2 regions of the Dinoroseobacter sp. S76 genome follow, and region 1 is predicted to be linked to the other one. Evidence: riboswitches for the same ligand, from Rfam matches in the RefSeq annotation. Region 1 holds a riboswitch; the other holds the start of a gene.
The links. A riboswitch is a leader RNA that binds a small molecule or an ion and turns the genes downstream of it on or off. The one in region 1 is predicted to bind cobalamin.

Region 1 (14,368 bases):
GATGCTCTGGATCTCAGCCAATACTGCCTATGATACGGCGGGCATCCCTCTGCCGGATGTGATCGAGATGACCCCGGTGGAGCTGACCGCCGAATACTACACCGATGTCCCTCACCTGATCCCGGCCCAGGGCGTCGATAGTCGTGTCCAGGCGCTCTATTCCCCCCGGGAGGGCACCCATGGCCGGGTCTATGTGCTGGCTGCGGAATGGGTGGAGGGGGCGGATCAGGATGATGATCCCTATACCAACCCGGCCTTCCGCGAGATGGTCCTTCATGAGCTGATCCACCACCTGCAGTTCCAGACCGGCGTGGCGGAGACCTATCTCTGCCCCGCTCAGGGCGAGACCGAAGCCTATGCTGCCGGTGGGCTTTATCTGCGCCAGATGCACGCGCCGGACCCGCTGCCCAATCGCAATTTCTGGGCCCATGTCTATTCGCGCTGCTAGCGCTGCCGGTGTTTCCCGATTGCGCCCCGGGCCGGGGGCTCTAGGCTGGCCGGATCTGCCCTGCCCTGACCAAAGGACCCTTGCGATGATCCTGCATCTTCTGGTGCTGCTGGCCTTTCAGCTGATTGGCGAGGTTCTGACCCGGACCCTGGGCCTCCTGGTGCCCGGGCCGGTTCTGGGGCTGGTGCTCTTGCTGGCTTTCTTCCTGCTCGTGCCCAAAGTGGCCGACGCCGTGCGCCCCACGGCAAGCGGGCTCCTCTCGCATCTCTCGCTGCTCTTTGTGCCGGCAGGGGTGGGCGTGGTGGCCCATCTCGACGTGCTGGGCAGCAATGGCGGCCCGCTGATGGCGGTGCTGGTGGTCTCGACGCTGGTGTCGATCGCGGTGGGGGCGCTGGTCTTCACCGGGGTCGCGCGGCTGGTCGGTCGGAGGGCAGGGGGATGAGTGATCTCGGCGCGATCTGGGTTTACCTGTCCTCCGAGCCGCTCCTCTGGCTGACCGCGACGCTCGCGGCCTATGTGATTGGCGACGCGCTTTTCCGCGCTTCGGGCCGCGCGCCCCTGGTGAACCCGGTGCTGGTGGCGGTGGCGCTTCTTGCGGCGGTGCTCTGGCTGTCGGACACGCCCTACCAGACCTATTTCGAGGGTGCGCAATTCGTCCATTTCATGCTTGGCCCCGCCACTGTGGCGCTGGCGGTGCCGCTCTATACCAACCTCGCCAAGGTGCGCGCCGCGGCCCTGCCCATGATCGCGGCCCTTCTGGCGGGCTCTCTCACGGCCATGGCAACCGCGGTTGGGCTCGGCTACGCGCTGGGCATTCGGGGCGAGGTCCTGATGTCGCTCGCGCCGAAATCTGCCACTGCTCCCGTGGCGCTCGGGATCTCCGAGGCAATCGGCGGCTTGCCCACCCTGACAGCGGTGCTCGTGATCCTGACCGGCATCATCGGCGCGGTCTTCGCCACGCCGCTCCTGAACCTGCTGCGGATCCATGACTGGCGCGCCCGGGGCTTTGCCACCGGGGTTGCTGCCCATGGGATCGGCACCGCCCGCGCCTTTCAGGTCAATGAGACCGCCGGGGCTTTCGCCGGGATCGGCATGGGCGTAAACGCTGTACTGACCGCCGTGCTCGCCCCGGTGCTCATGGGGCTGATTTTCTGAGGGAGGATGCGATGACCGAGACCAATGACGCCGCGCGCCACAATGCCAAGATGGCCAAGAAGAAGGCCGCGCGCGACAAGATCATGGCGACCAAGACTGATAAGAAGGGTCTGATCATCGTCCATACGGGCAAGGGGAAGGGCAAATCCTCCGCCGCCTTCGGGATGATCTTTCGCTGTATCGCCCATGAGATGCCTTGCGCCGTGGTGCAGTTCATCAAAGGGGGCATGAGCACCGGAGAACGTGATCTGATCCTGTCCCATTTCTCTGACCGCTGCGCCTTCCACACCATGGGCGAGGGTTTCACATGGGAGACCCAGGACAAGGACCGCGATATCGAGATGGCACAGGCCGCCTGGGCCAAGGCCAAGGAGCTGATCCGCGATCCCGCGAACAAGATGGTGCTGCTCGACGAGATCAACATCGCCCTGCGCTACGACTATCTCGATATCAACGAGGTCGTCGCCTTCCTGCAAACCGAGAAACCAGAGATGACCCATGTGGTCCTGACCGGGCGCAACGCCAAGGAAGAGCTGATAGAGGCCGCCGATCTCGTCACCGAGATGGAGCTTGTGAAGCACCCCTTCCGCTCAGGGATCAAGGCCCAGATCGGCGTGGAGTTCTAACGGCGCCCCCTCGCGCAACGCGGGGGCAGCACGCCTGCCCCCTTCATTGTTCCAAAAATACTCATGCGCCGGAGGCCTCCCGCGCCGGCCCGCCCGGGGCAGCGAGATCTCTCAGCTGCGCTTTGGCGCTGTTCGAGCGCGGTTGCCAAAGCCCCCGGTCAATGGCTTCGCTGAGCCGCTCGGCAATCTCGCGCAAGGCATCCGGATTGGCCTCGGCGATGAAGGCGCGGGTCTCCTCATCCTCCAGCATTGCTGCATGGACCAGATCGAAATGGTGGCTTGCCACCGCGCCCGTGGTGGCTGCAAAGGCAAAGAGGTAATCCACCGTCGCCGCGATCTCGAAAGCGCCCTTGTAGCCATGGCGTTTCACCCCGGCGATCCATTTCGGGTTCACCACGCGGGAGCGGACTACCCGTCCTATTTCTTCCTCCAGCGTGCGGATCACCGGACGTTCCGGGCGGGAATGGTCATTGTGATAGATCGGCCGCTCCTTGCCCTGCAGGGTGGCCACCGCCGCCGCCGCGCCGCCCTCGAACTGGTAGTAATCATCACTGTCCAGAAGGTCATGCTCGCGATTGTCCTGATTCTGGACAATCGCCTCAGCCTGGCTCAGCCGTGCGGTGAACCCCGCGCGATCCGGTGTGCCCTCCTCCGCGGCGCCATAAGCATAGCTCGACCAGGCAATATAGGCCTCGGCCAGATCCGCCTTGTCAGCCCAGAGCCGCTCATCAATCATCGCCTGCAGGCCAGCCCCATAGGCCCCGGGCTTTGAGCCAAAGACCCGCGCGGTCTGCCCTTCGGCCTTCGCGCGCGCCGCGGCCGGGTTTTCCGCCTCGGGCTCGTCCAGCGCCATGACCGCCCGCGCCGCACTGTCCACCAGCGCGATCTGCTGGGGAAAGGCATCGCGGAAAAACCCCGAGACGCGCAGGGTCACATCCACACGTGGACGCCCCAATACGGACAGGGGCAGCACCTCGAACCCGGTGACCCGGCGATTGGCACTGTCCCATTGCGGCTTTACCCCCATCAGGGCGAGGCACTGGGCGATGTCATCCCCGCCCGTGCGCATATTCGCCGTGCCCCAGGCCGTCAGCAGCAGGGACCGGGGCCAATCCCCGTGATCCTGCAAATGCTTCTCGATCAACAGGTTTGCCGAAGCCCAGCCCAGCTTCCACGCGGTGGGCGTGGGGATCGCGCGACTGTCGACACTGAAGAAATTCCGTCCCGTGGGCAGGACATCCATGCGCCCCCGTGTGGGCGCGCCGGAGGGCGCCGGGGCGACGAACCGCCCTGACAGGGCTGTGAGGAGGCCCGATTTCTCCGCCGGCCCGCATTCCGCAATGGTCGGCAGGACATGGTCTGCAATCGCCTCGAGAACCGCGCGGCTCGCCGGACCTGGTGCGGCCATGCCGCCCTCGACACACGCCACGGCCAGAGCCTCCAGCCGCTCCACCGTGTCGCCATGACTGCGCCATGGATCAGAAAGAAGACCTGCCAGAAGATCGGGACGCGGCCCCGCCCAGGGGGCCGCCATCTCGCAATCAAGCGGGTCGAAGCCAAGCGCCAGATCCCCTGCAAACGCCCGCAGGAGCGAGGCGTCGCCCTCCTTGCCGTCGCCCCGGGGCAGGCGGGTCAGCGCGATCGCAAGATCGCGCGCAAGATCGCCCTCGGGCGCGGTGCCAAAGATATGCAAACCATCGCGGATCTGCGCCTCTTTCAACTCGCAAAGATAGGCGTCGAGTTTCGCGAGATCGCCATCCTCATCGCCGGTAAACCCGGCATCCTTGTCGAGCCCGGTGACCGAGGTCAGGGACAGGATCTCGCGCCGCAACTCGGTGATCCGGCGCGGGTCGACACCGGCGGCCTCGTAATACTCGTCCACCAGCGCCTCGAGATCACGCAAGGGCCCATAGGTCTCTGCCCGGGTCAGGGGCGGGGTCAGATGGTCGATGATCACCGCCTGCGCCCGGCGCTTGGCCTGAGTGCCTTCGCCGGGGTCGTTGACGATGAAAGGGTAGATATGAGGCAGCGGCCCGAAGACGACTTCTGGAAAACAGGCCTCGGACAGGGCCACGGATTTTCCCGGCAGCCACTCGAGATTGCCATGCTTGCCCATATGGACGAGCGCATGGGCGCCATGGACATGGCGCAGCCAGAAGTAGAAGGCCAGATAGTTATGGGGCGGGACGAGATCAGGCGCGTGATAGGTCTCGGTCGGGTCGATGTTATAGCCGCGCGCGGGCTGGATCCCGACCACCACATGTCCATAGCTCAAGATCGATAGGGCGAAGGCCCCGCTCGGGGCAGCGTCGGAATTGAGTATTTGAGGAACAATGAAGAAGGGGTCGTCTTCCGGGGCGCCCCAGCGGTCCTCAATCTGTTCGCGGGCCGCAAGCGGGAGGGCGCGGTAGTGGGCGAGGTAGGTCTCCAGCGGCAGGCGTTCGCCGCCCGTGCGCGCTGCCCGGTCGGTCAGCCAATTGGTCGGGCCCTGCCGGATGGCGGCCATCAAGGCAGCGCTGTCCTTGGGGGCATCTGTGACCTGGTAACCTTCGGCGGCGAGGCGCGTGAGCATCCGCGCGGTTGCCTCGGGCGTATCGAGGCCCACGCCATTGGCGAGCCGTCCGTCTTTGTTCGGGTAGTTCGCGAGAATCAGCGCCGTGCGCCGCTGGCTGACCGGGGACCGGCGCAGGGCGGCCCAGTTCGCCGCGAGATCGGCCACAAAGGCGATCCGGTCGCCCTGGGCTTGATAGGTCGCGATGGTGCATTCGGTGGCTTCGTCGAAGAAGGCCTCGCCCTTGAAGCTGACGGCCCGGGTCAGCACACGGCCATCGACCTCCGGCAGGGCGACATTCATGGCGATATCGCGGGCTGAGAGGCCGGTTGTGCCCTCGGCCCAAGCCTCTTCGCTGCTGCCGGCGAGCACGACCTGAAAGACCGGGGCGCCCTGGGCTTCGGCCATGGTGAGCGGGTTGGTCCCGCTTTTGCCGGCACCATCGGGCGTGCCCACCGCAAAGCTCGTGCAGTTCAGGATCACATCCGGCGGCGCCTGGGTGAAGAGCCCCTGCAGGGTTGCGACCGAGACCGGATCCTTCAGGGAGGCCACAAAAACCGGCAGCGGGTTCAACTCCTTGCGCGCGAGCGCCCGGACCAAACGGTTGATCGGGTGAAGGCCCGCTCCCTGAACCAGCGCCCGGTAAAAGATCAGGGGCACAACGGGCGCATCCGCCTGCCATTGCGCCTGCACCGTCGCGAGATCGCTCAGCCCCGCCCCGGGCCAATAGACCCCGGCCCGCAAGAGCGGGGCGGCGGCGGGCGGTTCTGGGGTCTCAGGATCCAGCAGATGCTGCGCATAACCGAGGAAATTCGCGGCATTCTCCGGCCCGCCTTCGACCAGATAGGACCAGAGCGCGTCATATTCCGCGCCGCGCAGGGTCGAGAGCTCTCGCAGACTGTCATCGGGTTTGTCATCCCCGGGCAGCAGGATCACATGGCCCCCCGCGGCCGCAACCCGTGCCGCATATTGCTCGGCCCCGTAGCGCCAATAGCCCAGCCCGCCCAGCACACGCGCGACTACCAGCCGGGCCTTGGAGGCGCAGTCATCGATATGGAGATCCACGGACATCGGGTGGCGCAGATGCATCATGCTCGCTAGCCGCAGGTTCGGTGGCGCGGCCATCTCGGCGCGCGCTGCGCTCAGGGCGGCCAACTCTGTATCGGCGGCGGAAATGAAGACCAGATCGGCGGGGGTCTGACCCAGATCGACAGGCTCCTGCCCGTCATCGATGCTGCCGGGTGTCGCGGCCAGAAGATGCATGTTGCGCCCCGTTTCTCCAAGTGCAGCGGCGGGTCTATCAAGCCTGCCTCAGCCGGGCAATGGTCGCGCCTCTAGCCCTTGGAGAAAATCGGTGGCCCTTTCAGGACGATCTCGGCCGGGCGTTGGGGGCTGCGGGTCAGCTCCCGCTCATAGAGGACCAACTCATCATTCCCGAGCTCTTCGGAGCTGGCCTCGTAACGGTTGCGCCGCAGCGCTTCGGCTTGGACCGGGTGCATCCGATCGACCCAGGCCCGCAGGACCCGCAGGCGCAGGCTGCGCGCCAGCGTTTCGACCTGTTCGATCAGGATATCGGGCAGGCTGCCCGGCGCCTCGGCGGCGACAAAGCGAAAGGCGCTGACCAGACCGAAACTGCCCATGTTGCGCAGGGCGATGCAGCCGAGGCCGACCTCATCCCGGGCTGCAAGGTAGAAATAGCCGTTGGGTCCGGTCACGTCGGACATATCCGGACGGGTCCGCGACTTCGGCGGGATCAGCAGGGTCTGCGCCAGAGGATCAAACGGGGTTGTCCGGTAAATCCGGATCTCGCGTGGCATATGCTCATAACTCCGGGTCCGCGGACGGACCCATACCCCTCGACCAAAGTATGACTGCTTGTGGCGCGAAAGGCGAGGATCAAATCCAGCTTTACGCTGCGACAAAGAGCGATCCGGCGGGAAATTGGCTAAAATTCGCGCCGAAACCTGCGTCGGATCAAGCTCGGAGCGGCTTTTCGTAGAAGCGACTCAGGGGATCGTCGAGGTAATCGCCGAACGGTCCACGGATCGCGAATCCCTCCCGCTCGTACAAGGCGCAGGCGGAGATCAGGTCGGGACCGGTTTCGAGCCGCAGGATCGGGAGGCCCTTTTCCCGGGCAAAGGCCTCCAGCGCTTGCATTAGGGCTGCGCCAGCGCCGAGCCCGCGCGCCTCGGGGGCAACGAACATGGACTTGATCTCGCCATAGCCATCGCGCGTCGCGAGGGCCGCGCAGCCGATGGCCTGACCGCCCGACATGGCCAGAAAGAACTGGATCCGGGGATCGTCGAGATCCTCGGGGGCCATGCTGTAATTCACCTCTGCCGGATAGCGGTCCATCATCATGGCGGCACTCGCCCCGAGCAGCGCGCGCGCCTCGGGGCTGAGCGGATCGCCCGGCGTGACGGTGACACTCATGCCCGTAGGGCCGCGTCGATCGCGGCCTGATCAAGCCCGGCCTGACCGATTACCACGAGACGGGTCTCGCGCGCTTCGGATGCGCCGAGGGGGCGGTCGAAATAGGTGTCGATCCGAGGGCCTACCGCTTGCAGGGTCAGGCGCATGGGCTTGCCCGCCACGGCGGCAAAGCCTTTGAGACGCAGGATGTCATGGGCCTCGATCACGCTTGTGACATGGGCGGCGAAGGCCGCGGGGTCGGTGATCTCGGGCAGGGTGACCACGAAAGAGGTGAAGGCATCATGGTCGTGGTCATGGTGGTGATGATGCGCGTGATCATGGTCTTGTTGATGATCATGGTCGTGCGAGTGGTCGTCATGGTCGTGAGGGTGGTCGTCCGCGTGGTGATGGTGGTGATGCACCTCGCTTCGCGCGTCCAGATCCGCCTCGGCTCCGATCCCCTGGCCCAGCAGGACATCCACGGGCAGGGCGCCCTGGGTCGCGCTGACCACCTGTACCCCGGCGCGGGCTTCGGATTTCAGCTTGCCGGTCAGGGCCTCGGCTTCCGCCGGGCTCAGCAGGTCGGACTTGTTCACCACAAGCATATCCGCGCAGGCCACCTGATCCTCGAAAAGTTCCGAGAGCGGGGTCTCGTGATCAAGGTTCTCGTCCAGCTTGCGCTGGGCATCCACCGCATCGACGGAGTGGGCAAAACGCCCCTCTGTCACGGCCTTGCCATCGACCACGGTCACCACGCCATCCACGGTCACCTTGGTCGAAATGCCCGGCCAGTTGAAGGCGCGGACCAGCGGTTGTGGCAGGGCCAGCCCCGAGGTCTCGATCACGATGTGATCCGGGGGCGTCTCACGGGCGAGCAACGCCTCCATGGTCGGGATGAAGTCATCGGCCACGGTGCAGCAGATGCAACCATTGCTCAGCTCCATGATGTCGTCTTCGGTGCAGGTCTCGTCCCCGCAGCCCTTGAGGATATCCCCATCGACGCCCAGATCGCCGAACTCGTTGATGATGAGCGCGATCCGCTTGCCCTCGGCATTGGCGAGCATGTGGCGGATCAAGGTCGTCTTTCCGGCACCGAGAAAGCCGGTGACGACGGTCGCAGGGATCTTGGCTGGCATGGGACACTCCGGTCTGAAATGCGCGCTCCGCCCGGACGGGGGCGGAGCCATGTGAGGGGCCGAAGGCGCGGGCGCGCTGCGGCTGTGATGAAAGGGCCCGGACCGCGCGGCGATCCGGGCAAAGGAAAGGCTCAGGCGCTGTGCCCGTCATGCAGATGCGGGTGGAAGAGCGCCGAGCGAGAGATGTCGCGCCCGGCCTTGGCCGCGGCCAGCACGGCAAGATCCGCAAGGGGCTCGATCAGGATCACCAGCATATAGGCGGCCCCAAAGCTCGCGATCGCCGCGAGGTTCTCGGCGCCAAAGCCCGAGCCATAGAGCGCCCAGAACCCGACCCAGGCCACGACGCCCGCCTGATAGGTGGTCGATAGCTTGAGTGCCTGCACATAGCTCAGATCCACATAGGGCGTGCCCGGCGCGATGATCCGTTTCGCAAGGGCACTGATCGCAAAGAGCGGCACCAGCAGGGTCGTCACGTTCATGAAGTATTGCGGCAGATCTGCAGGGGCGAAAAGCATCCCCTGGGCCAGCAGCCCGAGCATCAGACCCAGCGCCGCCGGCGCCGCGCCAAAGAGCAGGAAGAGCGTCGAGCCCAGGATGAAATGCACTTCCGAAACCCCGACCGGGAATTTCGGCAGCACTTCAAAGAAGAAGAAAACGGCCAGGGTCGAGGCCGCAACACGGGCGGCAAATCCGGGAATGCGCGTGGTTTTCAGCGTCTCCCAGGCCAGTTTCGCCGTCCAGACGCCTGCGCCTGCGGCGGTGGCGTAGCTCAGGGCAAGTTTGGCGCCGTTTACGACGCCGGGTTCGATATGCATGTCAGTCTCCTTAACCTGTCACACCCGACAGGAACGGTTGCAGTCTGCATGGCTGGTCTCCTGGCTCGCGGGTCGATGGGTGGCACCGGCCTTCCCAGAGCGCCTGCTCCAGTGGCGTGTCGGTGACCCTCTCCGCATACAGTCGCGGGGGCGGCTGAGGCTTGGGCCCTCCGGGTTGGATCGGGCCGTTCCACATTCCCATTTGATCCCCCGGGCGCTTGGCGCTGGCACGGGGAACCATGCCCGGCGTTTGTGCGCGCGGGATGCGCGGGGCGTCAAGATCCGAATGCGCGCGGGGGTGCCGCAGGGGGCGCGGATCATCTTGAAGGCACCGCAATATATCGCGGATTTCGACTTATCCACGACGATATTTGGTGGCGGGATTGACTCATGGCCCGTGGGTCGTGACCCTCGGAGGTTGAAGAATCATGTCCGGAGAACACCGATGCGGTTCAACCGACTGCGCCTGAATGGCTTCAAAAGCTTTGTGGACCCGACCGATCTCATCATCGGGGACGGGCTGACCGGCGTGGTCGGGCCGAATGGCTGTGGCAAGTCGAACCTGCTCGAGGCTCTGCGCTGGGTGATGGGGGAGAACCGGCCCACCGCCATGCGTGGCGGCGGGATGGAGGATGTGATCTTTGCCGGGGCCGCCAGCCGTCCGGCCCGGAACTTCGCCGAAGTGGCGCTGATCATGGACAATTCCGACCGCCGCGCGCCTGCGGGGTTCAACGACACGGACCAGCTCGAGATCATCCGCCGGATCACCCGGGATGTGGGCTCGGCCTACAAGACCAATGGCAAGGATGTGCGGGCGCGCGATGTGCAGATGCTCTTTGCCGATGCCTCCACCGGGGCTCATTCTCCGGCACTGGTGCGGCAGGGCCAGATCTCCGAGCTGATCAACGCCAAGCCCAAGGCGCGCCGCCGGATTCTCGAGGAGGCAGCTGGGATCTCCGGCCTTTACCAGCGACGGCATGAGGCCGAGCTGAAGCTCAAGGGCGCGGAGACCAATCTCGACCGGGTCGATGACGTGCTGGAGGCGCTCGCGGCGCAGCTCTCGACCCTCGCGCGGCAAGCCAAGCAGGCCGCGCGGTATCGCGAGATCGGCACGCAACTGCGGCAGGCCGAAGGGCTACTGCTCTATCGGCGCTGGCGCGAGGCGGATGAGGCGCGGCTCATCGCGGTGCAGGCCCTGACCACCCGCACCACCGAGGCGGGTGCAGCCGAGACCGCCGCGCGGCAGGCGGGACAGGCCCGCGTCAAGGCCGATGAAGCCCTGCCGCCTCTGCGCGAGGAGGAGGCAATTGCCGGGGCCGTGGTCCAGCGCCTCCATGTGCAGCGGGACACGCTGGCGGATCAGGAGACGCGCGCCCGGGACGCGATCGACACCCTGACCGGGCGGATCACCACGCTCGAGGCGGATATTGCCCGGGAGGCGGAGCTCAACAAGGATGCGGGCGAGACCATCGACAAGCTCGAATGGGAGCAGGGCCAGATCGCCAAGGCCACCGAGGGTCATGACGAGAAGCTTGCCGAGGCGGCGGAGGCTGCGCGGGCGGCGGGCGAGGTCCTGACCGATCGCGAGACGACGCAGTCGGAGATGACCGAGGATGTGGCGCGTCTTGCGGCCCGGCACCAATCGACCCAGCGCCTCTTGCAGGAGGCGACGCGCACCGAGGCCCGCGCGCAGGAGCAGGCTGCCAAGGCCGACACGGCCCTTTCGGAGGCGCAGGCGGGTCTGACCCAGGCAGAGGCCCGGTTTGCCGAGGCTGGTACGGCGCAGACGGCGGCCCAGTCCGAAACCGAGGCGGCCGAGGCGGCTCTCACCGAGGCCGAGGCGCGTCGTAGTGCTGTGCAGGGCGAGGAAGCCGATGCCCGCGCCGCCCGCTCCGAGGCCGAGGGCGAAGCGACCGCTCTGCGGGCCGAGGTGGGTGCCTTGGAGAAACTCGTGGCGCGCGACCGGGCCGAGGGCGGACAGGTGCTGGATGCGGTGACCGCCGCGCCGGGCTTTGAGGCCGCACTCGGGGCCGCATTGGCCGATGATCTGAAAGCACCTGAGGTCGAGGGCGACCGCTCGGGCTGGCACCTCCTGCCGGGCTATGACAGCGCGGCCACTTTGCCCGATGGCGCGACGCCTCTGGCCGAGCATGTCACGGTCCCGGGCGTTTTGGCGCGCCGCATGGCGCAGGTGGGGCTCGTGGATCGGTCCGAGGGCGCGCGGTTGCAGCCCGCTTTGCGCCCGGGTCAGCGCCTCGTGTCGCGGGAGGGCGATCTCTGGCGCTGGGACGGTCTGGCGGCCCGCGCCGAGGACGCGCCCTCGGCCGCCGCAGCCCGGTTGCAGCAGATCAACCGTCTGTCCGCGCTGAAGTCTGATCTTGAACGGGCGGAGGCGCAGGCGAGCACCGCGCGGGCCAGCCATGAGGCCCTGCAAGCGGATCTGCGCGCTGCTGCCGACGCCGACCGGACGGCCCGCGAAGCGCGCAAAGCGGCCGAGCGCAGCTTGGGCGAGGCGAGCCGTGCCCTGAGCCGGGCCGAGGCCGACAAGAATATCATGGCGGGCAAGCTCGAGACGCTCTCGGGTTCGGTCGCGCGCTACCGCGACGAGGTGCTCGAGGCACGCAAGGCCCTGTCCGAGGCGCAGGCCGCGCAAGCCGGGCTCGGCGATCTGGAAGCCGCGCGCGCGCAGGTCGAGGCGATCCGCGTCACCGTGGACGCAGCGCGGATGACCATGCTCGCCAAACGCTCCGCCCATGACGAGCTGCGCCGTGAAGGTGAGGCGCGCACCCGCCGCAGTCAGGAAATCACCCAGCAGATCAGTGGCTGGCGCCACCGGCTGGAGACCGCCGAGGCCCATAAGGCCGAACTGGAGGGGCGGCTTGAGAACAGCCGTGCGGAGTTGAAAACAGCCACCGCCGCCCCGGGGGAGATCGCCGCCAAGCGCGAGGCGCTGGCCCATGAGATCTCGCGGGCCGAGGCGCGCAAAGCCGCCGCCGCCGATGCCCTGAGCACCGCCGAGGGTGCTGCCCGCAAGGCCGAGCAGGCGGAGCGGGATGCGGAGCGTGCCGCCTCCGAGGCGCGGGAGGCCCGGGCGGCCTCCGAGGCCCGGGCGGAGGCCGCTGCCGAGACCGTGGCCCTGGCTGCCGAACGGATCCAGGAGGCGCTGGAGGTCACGCCGCAACAGCTCCTCGATACGCTCAAGGTCGATGCCGATGGCATGCCCGCTGCCGAGGCCATTGAAGCCGAGGTCAACCGTCTCAAGCGTCAGCGCGACGCCATGGGGGCCGTGAACCTGCGGGCTGAGGAAGACGCCAAAGCCGTCGACGAGGAATACCAGACGCTGATCTCGGAGAAGGGCGATCTGGAAGGCGCGATCGGCAAGCTGCGCACGGGCATCTCCAGCCTGAACAAGGAGGGGCGCGAGCGGCTTCTGACGGCGTTCGAACAGGTGAACGAGAACTTCTCAATGCTCTTCACCCACCTCTTTGGCGGCGGGGAGGCCAAGCTGGTGCTGGTGGAATCCGACGACCCGCTTGAAGCCGGGCTCGAGATCATGTGCCAGCCCCCGGGCAAACGCCTGAGCACGCTCAGCCTGCTCTCGGGCGGGGAGCAGACCCTCACGGCGCTCGCGCTGATCTTTGCGGTCTTCCTCGCCAACCCGGCGCCGATTTGCGTGCTCGACGAGGTCGACGCGCCGCTCGACGACGCAAATGTCACGCGCTTCTGCGACCTGCTGGACGAGATGACCCGGCGCACGGAAACGCGCTTCCTGATCATCACCCACCACGCGGTGACCATGGCGCGGATGGATCGGCTCTTTGGGGTGACCATGGGCGAGCAGGGGGTCAGCCAGCTCGTCTCAGTGGACCTGCGCAAGGCGGAAACGCTGGTCGCATAGCATGTGCGCGTCGGGGTCAGCCCGGGCTTGAACTCTGCCGGTCAGTTTGGCCGGTAGTCTGGACCGGAGCACGGAAGAAGAAAAACACCGCTGTTTGGACGGAGTGCGTAGTCCGGTTTACACTCGAACGCATGGTTCAGTTCCACCGCCGCGCCGGGTTTGTCCGGGAACACACCAGAGATGTCGTAGGCAAAGCTGCTTTGCGGATCATAGGCTCCATGCGGCCATGTCTTGTAGGACGCGATGTAGATCCGGTGATAATAGGCGGCCTTGCTGGGCACGCGCGCCGGTTCCGTAAAGAAGTGCCGCCACGCTCCGGAGACATGGTCAGACAGGCCGTCTCCGAATTCGGAATTCGGGCGGGCGTCATGGGCGTTCACCCAGATCTCTGCCAATTGCGCAGACTGGCTCGGGGTCATGCTCTCGAGGCCGACATAACACGTCCCCGATTGGTAGAGCACGGACACGGCGGGATCTGGTGCTGAAACATCAATGCGCGTTGCTGTTCCTCCGAATCTCGAGGCAACCGGGTATTGGGAGACGGTGAACCCGGCGCGTTGAAAGTTTTTGAGGACGCGCTCTTTGTTGAGGGGCTCAGAACACGCCCTGACCGCCTTTTGCGCAACCGCAAAGCTTTGCGGGTCCGCGGGGACGGAGCTGATGAATGTGGGGTCGACCGGGGGGACCGTGCATCCGACCAAGGTGAGAAAGGCGATCAAGGATCGCGCCGCGTGCCATCGCATCCTGCACTCCAATCAAAACAAACCCGGCAACCAAAGATGGTCTTTGGGTATCACGCCCGTGCGGTTGCAATCGATGTGACGTAAGCGCTTCTGTCCACTTTGGGAGCTGTCAGCCGGGTTGTGGCCGGGGGAGGTCCTTAACGGGCCCGCAGGCTCGCCCAGAAAAACCCGCCCTCGGGTTCGAGGCGGATGACCGTCCATCCTGACAGCGCAGCGAGCTCCTCGATCTCGTGGGGTTCGGGGTGGAACCAGCCGAATTCGGGGCCGATCTCGCCCTCATAGGAGAGGCGGAGTTTCAGCTCACCGCGCCGTCGACCCTCGTCCAGGTTGCGCGCATGATAGGCGAGGTGACGGGGATTGTCGGTCCCCCGCACATTGATGCCGGTCAGCAGGAGCTGGCCGTCCTCTGCGCAGATCTCCCGCAAGCGGTGCAAGAGGGTTGCGCTGCCCTCGAAGGAGCCTCCGATCCCGATATTGTTCCCAAAGAGCGTGATATGTGCCGGCACAAACGGCAGCTCCGGCGATTGGTCCGACAGGGCATCGAAGGCGCCGACTCCGGTCAGCCCCTGCGCCCGGCACACCGC
Region 2 (14,368 bases), on a different contig from region 1:
GGGCTGGAGGTCGGGTTGATTGCCGAGCTGATCATGTCCGATGGGGGCTCAAGCGACTATACCGAGGCGGTGGCGGATGCGGCCGGCGCAGTTTGGGTGACCGGCGCGCCCGGGCGCGGGGGGCAGATCGCGCGGGGCGTGGCCAAGGCACGGGCGCCGTGGATCCTGATCCTCCACGCGGATACGGCGCTGCAGCCTGGCTGGGCCGAGGCAGTGGGGGCTGCCCTGCAGGATCGCAAAACCGCGCATTTCGGACATTTGCAGTTTGATACACCGGGCCCGGCAGCGGGTTTCGTGGCGGGCTGGGCCAATTGGCGCGCCCGCTGGCTGGGGCTGCCTTACGGCGATCAGGGGCTCCTGATCCACCAGTCTCTGCTAGAGGAGGTGGGCGGCATTCCCGACCTGCCGCTGATGGAGGATGTGGCCCTCGCGCGCGCCTTGCGCGGTCGCCTGCGTCCCCTCGGCGCCGTCGCCCGCACCAGTGCCGCCCGCTATGAGCGCGAGGGCTGGCTGCGGCGCGGGGCGCGCAATCTCTCTCTGCTTCTGCGCTATCTGGGCGGTGCGGATCCCGTCCGTCTGGCCGCGGCTTACCGTGCGCCTCAGGGACAGGATTGACCCTGCCGAGCGCGCGCCCTAGGAGTTGGGCGTTTGAGTTCAGGAGCTTCCATGACCCTCGCCAACGGCCGCACCTATCTTGCCATCCCCGGACCCTCTGTGATGCCCGACCGTGTGCTGCAGGCGATGCATCGCGCGGCGCCGAATATCTATACCGGCGCGCTGGTGGAGATGGTCGAAGGGATGGTGCCGGATCTGCTGGCCGTGGCCCGGACCGAGGCGCGGGTGGCCATGTATATCGCCAATGGCCACGGGGTGTGGGAGGCAGCACTCGCCAATACGGTGGCCCCGGGCCAGAAGGTGCTCGTGATCGCCACGGGCATGTTCGCCAAGGGCTGGGCTGAAATGGCCCGCGCCATGGGGATAGAGGCGCAGGTGCTCGATTTCGGCGATCGCACGACCTTTGATCCCACTGTGGTCGAGGAGGCGCTGCGGGCCGACACGACCGGCGCAATCCGCGCGGTGATGGCGGTGCAGGTGGACACGGCGACTTCCGTGCGCAGCGACATTCCCGCCCTGCGCAAGGTGATGGATGCGACCGGGCACCCTGCGCTCCTGATGGTGGATTGCATCGCCTGCCTTGCCTGTGACGATTTCCACATGGATGCCTGGGGCGTCGACGTCATGGTCACCGGCTGCCAGAAGGGCCTGATGACCCCGCCAGGGCTCGGTTTTGTCTTTTTCAACGAGAAGGCGAATGAGGCCCATGACCGGCTCGAGATTGTCAGCCCCTATTGGGACTGGGCGACGCGGTCCAAGCCCGAGATGTTCTATCAGTTCTTCTTTGGCACCGCGCCGACCCATCACCTCTATGGGCTGCGCGAGGCCCTGACCATGATCCTCCATGAGGAGGGGTTGGAGGCGGTGCTCGCCCGCCATGAAAAGCTCGCCCAGACCGTTTGGGCGGCGATGGAAGCTTGGGGCCGTGGCAAGGGGCGAGGCCATATCGCGCTCAACGTCACGGATCCGGCCCTGCGCAGCCATGCGGTGACCAGTGTGCGGATGCAGGCCCCGAATGCGACCGCGCTGCGCGACTGGGTGACCGACAAGGCGGGCGTGACCCTGGGGATCGGGCTGGGCATGGCCGCGCCGGGCGATCCCGCTTGGCACGGGTTCTTCCGGATCGGTCATATGGGCCATGTGAACGCCCATATGGTGCTCGGCGTGCTTGGAACGATCGATGCGGGTCTCAAGGCCCTGCAGATCCCCCATGGGGACGGCGCGTTGGAGGCTGCCAGCGCCGTGGCCGCGCAGGCCTGAGAAAGCTCAGGTCTCGTCCCGGGGCTTGATCCCGTTGCGGTGGAGCGGCTTCAGCTTGATCCACTGATCCAGCAGATAGGCCGCCGCCATTGCCGGTAGGAACCCGTAGAGCGCCCAGACAAACCCCAGCACACAAAAGAGCACGACCCCAAAGGCCACAAGAAAGGGAAGGGTGAAATCCTCGACCCGCCCGGGCGGGCGCTTTTCCTGAGATTGTCCGTGCATGGGGCCTCCGGTTGCGTCTCATAAGCAGAATAGCGCAAACCGCCGATCCGCAAAGTCGCGATTTCGGGAGCGGACCCAGTGGCGGAGGCTAGCCGCCCGATGCCTCGGACACAGCGTCCGGCAGCCGCTCTGCCAGCAAATCGAGCATCTCGGGCGTGCCCGCCGAGATCCGGATGCAGCGATCCTGGGGGCTGACAAAGGGCATGCGCACGAAGAGGTCCCGGGAAATCAGGCCCTGCAGGATGGCCTTGGCCCGCGCGCCATCCGCGCCGCAATCCAGCGTGACGAAGTTCGTCGCCGAGGGCAGGGCGCGCAGCCCGCTCGCCGCGCCGATCTCCGCGATGCGGGTGCGGGCTACTGCCGTCGCGGCCACCACATGAGCCAGATGGTCTGGATCCCTTAGGGCGGCAAGGGCCCCGGCCTGACCGATCCGGTTCATGCCGAAATGGTTGCGCACCTTGTTGAAGGCGGTGATCAGGTCGCGCGCGGCCAGGCCATAGCCCACCCTTGCCCCGGCCATGCCATGGGCCTTGGAGAAGGTGCGCATCCGGATGACCCGCGGGTCCTCAATCTCGATCCGCGGGACCGTTCCCTCCGGCGCGAACTCGATATAGGCCTCATCCAGCACCAGCACGCAGCCCGGCGGCATGTCCGCCACCATGGCTTCCACCGTCGCCGCGCCATGCCATGTGCCCATGGGATTGTCCGGATTCGCGAGATAGATCAGCTTGGCATCGACCTGTCGCGCCATCTCCAGCAAGGTGTCGGGATCCTCATGGTCGTCACGGTAAGGCACCGTGTGGAGCGCGCCGCCAAACCCCGCCACATGGTAGTTGAAGGTCGGATAGGCCCCGGCGGAGGTCACCACCGCATCGCCCGGCCCGACCACCAACCGCACGAGATAGCCGAGAAGCCCGTCGATCCCCTCGCCAACGATGATATTGCCAAGCGCGACCCCATGATGGGCCGCCAGCGCGCTGCGCAGGTCATGGCTCTCCGGGTCGCCATACATCCAGGCGTCCTGCGCGGCGGCCGCCATGGCATCCAGCGCTTTGGGGGAGGGGCCAAAGACGCTCTCATTCGCGCCGAGGCGTGCTGCAAAGGGCCGCCCCCGCGCGCGCTCCTGCGTTTCCGGGCCGACAAAGGGCACGGTCGCAGGCAGGCTTTGAACGAGGGGCGTGTAGCGGGGGCCGGATGAATTGCTCATTCCAAGGGCGTAGCGCGACTGGCGCCGCGCTGCAACGGGGCGCGCGTGGAGAGCGGGTTTGAGTATTATAGGAACAATGAAGGGACAACGGCGCGCACATGTTAAAGGGCGCCCGGCCCTGAGACCGCGCACTCTTGTCTTAAGTCGTCAAATATCCCCGCCGGAGGCTCCTGTCGGTTCAGGGAGCGGGAGGGGTGCCGTTTGGGGGCTAGCTGGCCTCTTCGAGGCGGTCTAGGGCGGCGCTCAGGGTGGCGAGCTCGGCTTCGCCGGTGACCAGACGCTCGCGGCTTTCCTCGACCACTTCGGCCGGGGCGGAGGCTACGAATTTGGGGTTGTTCAACCGGCCCTTGAGCCCGCCCAGCTCCTTCTGGAGCTTGGTGAGGGTTTTGCCCAAGCGCTCCTTCTCGGCGCCCACATCAATGATGTCCGCCAACGGCAGGGCGAAGGTGCCGCCATCCACGGCAATCGTCAGCGCGCCCTTGGGCGCCTCTGCCGCCTCGGTGACCTCGCCGATCCGCGCGAGCCGTTTGATCAGCGTCTCGTTATTGGCATAGGCCTTGCGCCCGGCCTCATCGAGCGCGACCTGCACCACCGGCACGTAAAGCCCTGCAGGAACACGCATTTGTGCGCGCACGGAGCGGATGCTTTCGATCAGGGAGATCGTCCAGTTCATCTCGCGATCCGCGTCCCGGTCCACCAGATCCGCCGCCCCGTAGGTCGGCCAATCCGCATGCACCAGCATCTTGGCGCGGTCGCCGGTGGTGTCCCAGAGCTCTTCGGTGATGAAGGGCATGATCGGGTGGAGGAGGATGAAACACTGCTCCAGAACCCATGCCATGGTGTCCCGGGTTTCCGCCTTCACCGCGTCCTCACCATCCAGAAGGAGAGGCTTGGAAAACTCCACATACCAGTCGCAGACCTTGCCCCAGACAAAGGCATAAAGCGCGTTTGCAGCGTCGTTGAACTTGTACTCCGCCATGGCCGCATCGACCTCTTCGCGGACCTTCGCGGTCTCCCCGATGATCCATCGGTTGAGGGTCTGCGCCGCGTCGGGCAGCTGTCGGACACCTGTCGGGCAAGTGTCGGGCACGGGCGCACGGGCCGTAAAGACCTCGTTCATCTCTGCATAGCGCGTGGCGTTCCAGAGCTTGGTCGCGAAATTCCGGTAGCCCTGCACGCGCTGCAAGTCGAGCTTGAGCACCCCGCCCAGGCTGGCCATGGCCGCGGAGGAGAAGCGCAGGGCGTCCGCGCCGTACTCATCAATGATCTCCAGCGGGTCGATCACGTTGCCCACGGACTTGGACATCTTCTTGCCCTTGGCGTCGCGCACGAGGCCATGGAGGTAGACCTCGTCAAAGGGCACCTGGCCGGTGACCGCCAGTTGCATCATCATCATCCGGGCGACCCAGAAGAAGAGGATGTCCTGCCCGGTCACAAGGGTGGAGGTCGGGAAGTACTTCTTGAGCTCGTCACTCTCCTCGGGCCAGCCCAGGGTGCCGATGGGCCAAAGTCCGGAAGAGAACCAAGTGTCGAGGACGTCGGGGTCGCGCCACATGGCAGTCTTTCGAAACGGGCCCTCGGTCAGCGCTGAAAAGTCGTAGTCACTGTCGCCGGAAGGGCCGAACTGGGCGGGTTCTTCATTTAGTTCGACGAGCTCTTCAGGCGGCCGGCCAATCCTTTCGATCCAGATATCTTCGATTTGTTTCTTCGCCTCTTCTGCACTTGCTGCGCAGAATTCCATGACGAGCCATCCGTTTTTTGATAGCTTGCCACCCAGTCGCTCTTCATCCAGCTGCTTCTTGGCGTGGTAATCGTGAAGAGCGTCCTGTGGGACGCCGCGGCCTATCACATCGTTCCGCGCAATAAGGTCTCCATCAACAGTAGGGACCATCGCGGTCCACACTGGGATCTGGTGGCCCCACCAGAGTTGGCGGGAGATGCACCAGGGCTCGATATTGTCGAGCCAGTGGTAATAGGTCTTCTCGCCGCTCTCGGGCATGATCTTGACCGTGCCGTCGCGCACCTTGTCGAGCGCGGGGCCGACGATCTGTTCGGCGTCCACGAACCATTGGTCGGTGAGCATGGGCTCGATGACCACTTTCGACCGATCCCCGAAGGGCTGCATGATCGGTTTGTTTTCGACCAGCGGGAGCTCGGCGAGGGCGCCGTCTTCCTCGGGTTTGGGGTTGGGGGTCATGACCGCCAGACCCTCATCGGTGATCTGGGCGACCACGGCCTTGCGCGCTTCGAACCGGTCCATGCCGCGCAGCTCGTCCGGGACGAGGTTGATCGCGTCGCATTCGGACTCCGAGAGCTCTCGCTTACCCTCGGCCACCTCCATGGCGATGGCCGCGGCCTCGGCATAGGGCACACCGTCATCGCGCATCTGCGCCTTGGTATCCATCAGCCGGTACATCGGAATGCCGCCGCGTTTGGCGACCTGATAGTCGTTGAAGTCATGGGCGCCGGTGATCTTCACAGCGCCGGAGCCGAACTCGGGATCCGGGTATTCATCGGTGATGATCGGGATCAGGCGGCGGTGCTCCTTCGGGCCCACGGGGATCTCGCAGAGCTTGCCGACGATGGGCGCGTAGCGCGTGTCACCGGGATGCACCGCGACCGCGCCGTCGCCGAGCATGGTCTCGGGCCGGGTCGTGGCAATCGAGATGTAGTCGCGGGTCTCGCGCAGGGTGACGTTCCCATCCGCGTCCTTTTCCACATATTCATAGGTCTGGCCGCCCGCGAGCGGGTATTTGAAGTGCCACATATGGCCCGCGACCTCGATATTCTCGACCTCCAGATCGGAGATCGCGGTCTCGAAATGCGGGTCCCAGTTCACGAGGCGCTTGCCGCGATAGATCAGGCCCTTGTTGTACATGTCCACGAAGACCTTGATGACCGCATCGTGGAAGTTCGGGCCCTTGCCCTTGTCCGGGTCGCCCTCGGCGCCGCCCATGGTGAAGGCTTCACGCGACCAGTCGCAGGAGGCGCCCAGACGCTTGAGCTGACCGATGATCGTGCCGCGGGATTTGACCTTCTGCTCCCAGACGCGGGCGAGGAACTTGGCGCGGCCCATCTCGGCGCGGGAGGGTTCCTGATTGGCGGCCATCTCGCGCTCGGTCACCATCTGGGTCGCGATCCCGGCGTGGTCGGTGCCCGGCTGCCAGAGCGTGTCGTAGCCCTGCATCCGTTTCCAGCGGATCAGGATGTCCTGCAGCGTGTTGTTGAAGGCGTGGCCCATATGGAGCGAGCCCGTCACATTGGGCGGCGGGATCATGATGCAGAAGGTCTCGTCGCGCGAGGCGTTGGCCCCGGCTTTGAAGCAGCCCTCATCTTCCCAGCGGGCATAGAGACGGGGTTCGGCCTCGGCGGCGTTGAAGGTCTTTTCCATGGGCATCGCGGTCATCCTTTGCACTTGGGCGAGGAGATAACGAAACCCTGTGCGAAGGGAAAGGGGCGGTCTGGACAGTGGGCGGGATGGGGCTAAGGTTCAGGCCGGACGAGCAAGGAAGTTCTCATGACCAAGCAAGGCGACAAGTTCGGGATCAGCCAGCCGGCGGCACGGGTGGAGGATGTTCGGTTTCTGACCGGCGCGGGGCGCTATGTGGATGATATCGCGCCCGAGGGGGCGTTGCATGGGGTGGTTCTGCGCTCGATGGTGGCCCATGGGGAGATCACCGCGTTGGACACCGCCGAGGCGGCGCAGATGCCCGGCGTGGCGCTGGTGTTGACGGGCGATGATCTGGCCGCGGCGGGTGTCCGGATGGATATGCAGGCCACCGTGATGCCGAACCGTGACGGGACGCGCGGGGCCGGGCCGAAGCGGCCCATCCTGGCCCAGGGCAAGGTCCGCTTTGTGGGCGAGCCCATCGCCATGGTCTTTGCCGAGACGCTGGATCAGGCCCGCGACGCGGTGGAGGTGATCGAGCTGGAGATCGATGAGCTGCCGGCCAAGCTCGACACCGTGCCGGGGGGCACGGCGCTCCACACTGAGGCTGAGGATAACGTGGCCTTTGACTGGGCCTGCGGCGATGAGGCCGCGACCGAGGCGGCCTTTGCCAAGGCGGCGCACCGGGTTGGGCTGGTGGTCGAGGACAACCGGATCATCGTGAACGCCATGGAGCCGCGCGGTTGTTTCGCCGAGATCGAGGACGGGCGTCTCCATCTGGCCCATAACGGGCAGGGCGTCTGGACCATGAAGGGTCAGCTTTGCCGCAATCTGGGCCTCAATCCCGAGGATCTGCGCGTCACCAACCCGGATGTGGGCGGCGGTTTCGGGATGAAGGCCATGGCCTATCCCGAATATTTCGTGGTCGCCCATGCGGCCCGGGTCCTGAACCGGCCCTGCCGCTGGATGTCCGAGCGCACGGAAGCAATGCTCAGCGACAATGCGGGCCGGGACCTCGCCTCGGATGTGGAGCTGGCCTTTGACGTGGATCTCAAGCTGATCGGGTTCCGCGCCGATGTGCTCAGCAATCTTGGCGCCTATAACTCGCAATTCGCGCAAGCCATCCAGACCAGCCTCGCCATGAAGGTGATGACCGGCGTCTATGACGTGCAGGCCGCCTATATGCGGGTGCGCGGGATCTACACCAACACGACCCAGGTCGATGCCTATCGCGGGGCCGGGCGGCCCGAGGCGATCTACACGCTGGAGCGGGCCATGGACCACGCCGCGCGCAGCCTCGGGGTTGACCCCTGGGATCTGCGCAAGCGCTGCTTCATCGGGCCCGAGCAGATGCCCTATACGGCGGTCTCTGGCGAGACCTATGACGTGGGCGAGTTTGCCCGGGTCCTCGACCGCGCGGGCGAAGAGGCGGACCGCGCCGGGTTTGCCGCGCGCAAGGCCGCGAGCCAGGCGGCGGGCAAGCTGCGCGGGCAGGGGCTCTGTTACTATATCGAAGCGATTCTCGGCGATCCGAGCGAGGGCGCGAAGATGGTCTTTGAGGAGGATGGCAGCGTCACCCTCTATGTGGGCACCCAATCCAATGGTCAGGGGCATGAGACGGTTTTCGTGCAGGTGCTGCATGAGATGACGGGGATCCCCGCTGACCGGATCCGCATTGTGCAGGGCGACAGCGATCTGATTGCCAAGGGCGGCGGCACCGGCGGCTCGCGCTCGGTCACGGTTCAGAGCCAGGCGACCCGCGCCATGGTGGATGTGGCCATCGCGGCCTTTGCCCCTTTCCTCGCCGATCGCATGGGCGTGGACCCGGCAGAGGTGACCTTTGATGAGGGCAGCTTCCGGGCCGAGGGCTCCAATGTGGTGATGACCATGATCGAGGCGGCGGAGGCGGCCCGTGCGGCGGGCGAGACCGCGCTCCTGACCCATGAGGCGGAGACGACCCTGCCGGGCCGGTCCTTCCCCAACGGGGCCCATGTCTGCGAGGTGGAGATCGACCCGGAGACCGGTGTCGTGGCCGTGGACCGCTATACGGTGGTCGATGATTTCGGCGTGCTGATCAATCCGCTTCTGGCCGAGGGGCAGGTCCATGGCGGCGTGGCCCAAGGCATCGGGCAGGCGATCACCGAGCATGTGGTCTATGATCCGGAGGGGCAGCTTCTGACGGCGAGTTTCATGGATTACGGCATGCCGCGCGCGGATGATGTGCCGATGATCGCCTTCTATACGGAGGCCGTGCCGTCGAAGAACAACGTGCTGGGCATGAAGGGCTGTGGCGAGGCCGGGACCGTCGGAGCGCTGGCGGCGGTGGCCAATGCGGTGCAGGACGCGGTCTGGGATCTGGGCCTGCGCAAGGTGGACATGCCCTTCACCCCCGCCCGCATGTGGGAGATGCTGGCCCAGACGCCCCACGCCGCCGAGTGACACGCGCGTGAACGGGCCCGGGCCCCGTCTGTGACGGGGCCGGCGCACGCCCTTTGAAAGTCACGCATTAAGATTAACGCGCAAGCCTCTGAAGAATAAGTCTTCGACGGCTTGCGGGATTGTTCTCAAATCGACGCGCTCACGGGCCGCACACGGCACTGTGCCCGGTCTGTTCTTTACTTAACCTCTTGGGGCTACAATCTTGGAGGTATGAGGACACCCGCCCCGATCCCGGCGGTCCCGACCGCCCATGTCCCCACGGACCACATCGTCATTCTCGACGGGACGATGTCGTCGTTCATGCCGGGCCGAGAGACGAATGCCGGGCTGGCCTACAAGCTGATCCGCGACCGGCGCGACCCCCATGTGACCCTGTTCTACGAGCCCGGGATCCAGTGGCAGGGTTGGCGCCGCGCCATCGAGGTGATCGCGGGGATCGGCATCAACCGGCAGATCCGCCGTGCCTACCGCTTTCTCGCCCATCGCTATCGCCCGGGGGACCGGATCTTCCTCATGGGCTATTCACGGGGCGCCTATGCGGTGCGTTCGCTGGCCGGGTTGATCGACCGCTTCGGGCTGATCCGCCCCGAAGTCGCGACCGAGCAGCGGGTGCGCCAGCTCTATGCCTATTACCAGGAGCGTCGCGACAGCCACTATGCCGACCGCTTCGCGGACCGCTATTGCCACCGCCGGGTGGAGATCGAGATGGTCGGTGTCTGGGACACCGTGAAGGCGCTGGGCATCCGCGCGCCGGTCCTGTGGCGGCTCGCGCCCATGGCGACGGAGTTTCACTCCGACCAGCTCAGCGGCGCGGTGAAGCACGGGTTTCATGCCCTGGCCCTGAACGAGCGGCGTATGGCCTTTGCCCCGGTCCTTTGGGAGTGTCCGCCGGGCTGGAACGGCCATGTGGAGCAGGTCTGGTTTCGCGGCACCCATGGGGATATCGGCGGGCAGCTGGCCGGGTTTTCGGAGGCGCGCCCGCTCGCGAATATCCCCTTCGTCTGGATGCTGGAGCAGGCGGAGGCCTGCGGGCTGCGCCTCCCTGATGGCTGGCAGGAGCGGTTCCCACGGGATGCCAATGCGCCCTCCATGGGATCCTGGCGGAGCTGGGGGAAGCTGTTTGTCCTGCGGCGCGCGCGCCGGGTCGGGCTCGACCGCTCCGAGAGCCTTCATGACAGCGTGCCACGCCGTCGCCGGGCGATCCCGCTAGGGCGTCTGGCCACGGACCTGGGGCAGCGCCTTGCCCGGGTCCTGCCGCGCTGGCGCCCCGCGCGCCCGGCGCCGGAGCGGATCTCCCACCGCTGAACGCGGCCCTGCGGCGGTTTCACCCGATCTGTCAGGATGGCTTGACGGGGCGGGCAAACTTCCAGACAGTCCCTCGCGATGGTTCCCGGAGGCCAAAGGCCAGGCCGGGATGAAAAGGGAATACGGTGAGGAGGAGCCAAGCGGCGCCAAATCCGTAACTGCCCCCGCAACTGTGAGCGGCGAGCGACCCCGAGGATCACCACTGAGCGTCTGCGCTCGGGAAGGATCGGGCGAGCCCGGACCCGCAAGTCAGGAGACCTGCCATCGCCGATGAAACTTGAACCCGGGCGGGGTGTCCGGACAGGAGACTATGATGCTGCAACGGCGCGATCCGTTCCGCTCTCTCTCGTCACCGCACGCCCTCGGGCCATCGCGGAGGGCGATATGGGATCCCAGACACACAGAATTACGGTTTGCACATCCTGCAAGCACAAGGGCAGCGACTGCCGTCCCGGCTATGAGCTGATTGCGAAACTGCGCGCGGCGATTGCTGCGGCGGGCGATGCGGTGTCCGAAAGCTTCGAGATTTCGGGCGTGGCCTGCATGGCGGGCTGTGATCGGCCTTGCACTGTGGCTTATCACGGGACGCGCAAGGCGACCTATCTGTTTGGCGACATCGAACCGGATGCGGATATCGACGATCTGGTGGCCTTTGCCCGGCAATATGCGGTGCTCGGCGATGGTTGGTGCTCCTCGGTGGACCGACCCGGCAAGCTGCGCCGGACCACGCTGGCGCGGGTCCCGGCGGCGATCATCGCCCTAGAGGATGCGGTCCCCGGGCAGCGCGCGTCATGAGTGCCGCCGCGCTGCGCGCCGACGAGATCAGCTGGGCCCCCCGCCGGGCGGAAAAGCTGCTGGTGCATCCTACGAGCTTTCACGTGCCTGCGGGCGATGTGCTGGGCGTGGTCGGGCCGAACGGCGCCGGGAAATCCACGCTCTTGCGCATGATCTATCGCTACCAGCGGCCCACCTCCGGGCAGATCCTAGTGGGCGATGCGGATCTCTGGGCGATCTCACCCCGGGAGGCAGCGCGCAAGGTTGCCGCCGTTCTACAGGAACACGCGTCCTCCTTTGGGCTCACCGTGCGGGAGGTTGTGGCCCTCGGGCGCACACCTTTCCGGTCGGGGTTTGCCAAATCCGGGGCCCGGGATGCGGAGAGGGTCGAGGCGGCGCTGGCGCAACTGCATCTGACCGATCTGGCGGAGCGGGACCTCGCCACCCTCTCGGGCGGAGAGCGTCAGCGGGTCATGGTGGCCCGTGCATTGGCGCAGGAGCCGCAGGTGCTGGTGCTCGATGAGCCCACGAACCATCTCGATATCCGCCACCAGCTCGAAGTGCTCTCGCTGATCCGCGATCTCGACCTGACGATCATCGTCTCGCTGCATGATCTGAACATGGCCTCCGAGATCTGCGACCGGATCCTGCTGCTGGAGGCGGGCTGGACCCGTGGCTTTGGCACGCCGGATCAGGTGCTGACCGAGGCCGCCGTCTCCACCGCGTTTCGGGTCGAGGCCCGTCGCGAACGGCTCGAACCGAGCCACACGAACCATCTTTCCTTCCACCTTCCGAACTGATCAGGCGCAGCCATGAAATTTGCCCTTACCCTCCTCGCTGGCACTTGCCTTGCCTCCACCGCCTTTGCCCAGGTCACGGTCCAGAGCTGCGATCGCGAGGTGACCTTCGATGCACCGCCCAAGGCCGCGGTCTCCCATGATGTGAACCTCACCGAGATGATGCTCGTCCTCGGACTTGCGGACCGGATGGTCGGGTATACGGGGATCTCCGGTTGGAAAACCCTCGATGAGAGCATGCGCGCGGGCGTCGAAGAGCTGCCTGAGCTGGCCGAGAAATACCCCACCAAGGAGGTGCTGATCGGCGCGGATGCGGATTTCTTCTTTGCCGGTTGGAATTACGGGATGCGCGTGGGCGGTGAGGTGACACCCGAGACCCTCGCGCCCTTCGGCATCCCGGTTTATGAGCTGACCGAGAGCTGCATCCATATCTCGGAAAAAGGGCCGGCGAGCATGGAGGACATGTATGCCGACCTGCGCAATCTGGGCGCGATCTTCGGGGTGGAGGAGCGGGCCGCATCGCTGATCTCCGGCTATGAGGCGGATCTTGCGGCCTTCACCGCCGACTTGCCCGCCCTTGCCGAAGCGCCCCGGGTTTTTGTCTATGACAGCGGCGAGGATGTGCCCTTTACCGCCGGGCGCTACGCCATGCCGAACGCGCTGATCGAGGCGGCGGGCGGCACCAACATCATGAATGATTTCGAGAAAAGCTGGGCGACCGTGGGCTGGGAAGCCGTGGTCGAGCGCAACCCGGAGGTCATCGTGATCGTCAATTACGGCTCCGTCACCGCCGAGGAGAAGCGCGCCTTCATGCGCTCCAACCCGGCCTTTGCCGAGATCGACGCGGTGAAGAATGACCGTTTCGTCACGCTGGAATACATCGAGGCGACCCCGGGCCCGCGCAATATCGGCGCTGTGAAAACCCTCGCCGCGGCCTTCCGCGCCGAGTGAGCCCCATGGCCGACACCCCGCCGAAAGGGCGCGTCCGGGCGGCGGTTTTTCCGCTCGCCATGCTCGGCGGGGGCGTCGGGCTGATCCTGTCGATCTATGCCGCGATCAGCCTCGGGGCAATCCCGATCTCCGCCCCGGTGGTCTGGGGTGTGCTTGCCAACCAGATCCTGCCCGGCGCGGTGGAGGTCACATGGTCCGCCGGGCGCGAGGCGATCATCTGGGATATCCGCTTCCCCCGGGCGCTGCTGGCCTGTTGCGTCGGGGCGGGGCTGGCTGTGGTCGGGGCGAGCCTGCAGGCGGTGACCCGCAACCCGCTGGCCGATCCTCATCTGCTGGGCATCTCGGCGGGCGCGGCTTTTGGCGCGATCCTCGCGCTCTTGCATCTGGGGCTGTTTCTCGGTCTGGCGACGGTGCCGCTCATGGCCTTTCTCGGGGCACTGGCGGCGACCCTTCTGGTGCTGGCGGTGTCGCAATTTGCTTCCGCCACCAGTGCGGGGCGGCTCATTCTGGCTGGGGTGGCTGTGTCCTTCATCGTCATGTCCCTTGCCAACATGCTGATTTTTCTCGGCGATCCACGTGCGAGCCATACGGTTGTTTTCTGGATGCTGGGGGCGCTGGGCCTCGCCCAATGGGATCAGCTGATCTATCCTTTCGCGATCCTCGTGGCCGGGGGCGCCTATCTCGGCCTGCATGCGCGTAATCTCAATGCGATGACCATCGGGGATGAGACGGCCTCGACCCTCGGGATCCCGGTGGCGCGGTTTCGCCTCTCGGTTTTCGTGGTCGGTGCGCTGATCACCGGGGCCATGGTGGCGTTTTCCGGGATCATTGGCTTTGTCGGCCTGATGGTGCCCCATATCGTGCGGCTGATCGTGGGCGGGGATTATGCGCGCGTCCTGCCGATCTCGGCGCTGCTCGGAGCGGTGTTTCTGCTCTGGGCCGATATCTGCGCGCGGCTGGTGATGGCGCCGGACGAGATGCCGATCGGGGTCGTGACCGGGCTGATTGGCGGCACGTTCTTCATCTGGCTCTTGCGGCGGCGCATCGGCTGAGGCGGTTTGCCTTCGCAGCCCTCCGCGATAGGCTCGCACCCAGCAAGGAGAGCCCCGATGCCAGCCCCAGAGATCCCCTTTATCGTGCCCATCGCCCTTCTTGAGGTGATGGAGGTGCTTGGCCCCCGCTTTGAGGCGGAGACCGGGCATCGGTTGCGCATCACCCATATGCTGAACCCCGAAGTGCCCGGCCATGTGGCGGGCGGCGCGCAGTGGGAGGTGGCGATCACCAATCCGGTCTATGTGGCCGCGATCATCGCCGCGGGGCAAAGCCCCGGCCCGAGCCACAGGGCGCTGGGTCGTGCGCCCCTGAGCTTCGCGGCGCGCGGAGAGACCGGGCGCGTTCCGGTCACTG

Region 2: linked by a shared signal. The riboswitch ahead of ACP153_RS08835 (DUF1636 family protein) and the one ahead of ACP153_RS15915 (energy-coupling factor ABC transporter permease) in region 1 are both predicted to bind cobalamin.

Annotation. Positions count from the first base shown of each region.
Region 1 covers NZ_JBNAGH010000005.1:220,407-234,774, forward strand. The annotation lists gene ACP153_RS15875 (hypothetical protein) at 1-448, shown strand, start outside; gene ACP153_RS15880 (CidA/LrgA family protein) at 534-890, shown strand; gene ACP153_RS15885 (LrgB family protein) at 887-1,603, shown strand; gene cobO (cob(I)yrinic acid a,c-diamide adenosyltransferase) at 1,615-2,229, shown strand; gene cobN (cobaltochelatase subunit CobN) at 2,291-6,043, opposite strand; gene ACP153_RS15900 (hypothetical protein) at 6,115-6,597, opposite strand; gene ACP153_RS15905 (GNAT family N-acetyltransferase) at 6,755-7,213, opposite strand; gene cobW (cobalamin biosynthesis protein CobW) at 7,210-8,328, opposite strand; gene ACP153_RS15915 (energy-coupling factor ABC transporter permease) at 8,460-9,143, opposite strand; cobalamin riboswitch at 9,177-9,400, opposite strand; gene smc (chromosome segregation protein SMC) at 9,589-13,041, shown strand; gene ACP153_RS15925 (hypothetical protein) at 13,083-13,760, opposite strand; gene ACP153_RS15930 (methyltransferase domain-containing protein) at 13,922-14,368, opposite strand, start outside.
Region 2 covers NZ_JBNAGH010000002.1:624,927-639,294, reverse strand. The annotation lists gene ACP153_RS08870 (glycosyltransferase) at 1-615, shown strand, start outside; gene ACP153_RS08865 (pyridoxal-phosphate-dependent aminotransferase family protein) at 667-1,875, shown strand; gene ACP153_RS08860 (hypothetical protein) at 1,882-2,100, opposite strand; gene ACP153_RS08855 (pyridoxal phosphate-dependent aminotransferase) at 2,189-3,307, opposite strand; gene ACP153_RS08850 (valine--tRNA ligase) at 3,516-6,704, opposite strand; gene ACP153_RS08845 (xanthine dehydrogenase family protein molybdopterin-binding subunit) at 6,825-9,134, shown strand; gene ACP153_RS08840 (DUF2235 domain-containing protein) at 9,345-10,439, shown strand; cobalamin riboswitch at 10,502-10,719, shown strand; gene ACP153_RS08835 (DUF1636 family protein) at 10,824-11,234, shown strand; gene ACP153_RS08830 (ABC transporter ATP-binding protein) at 11,231-12,013, shown strand; gene ACP153_RS08825 (ABC transporter substrate-binding protein) at 12,026-12,961, shown strand; gene ACP153_RS08820 (FecCD family ABC transporter permease) at 12,967-14,013, shown strand; gene ACP153_RS08815 (substrate-binding domain-containing protein) at 14,071-14,368, shown strand, end outside.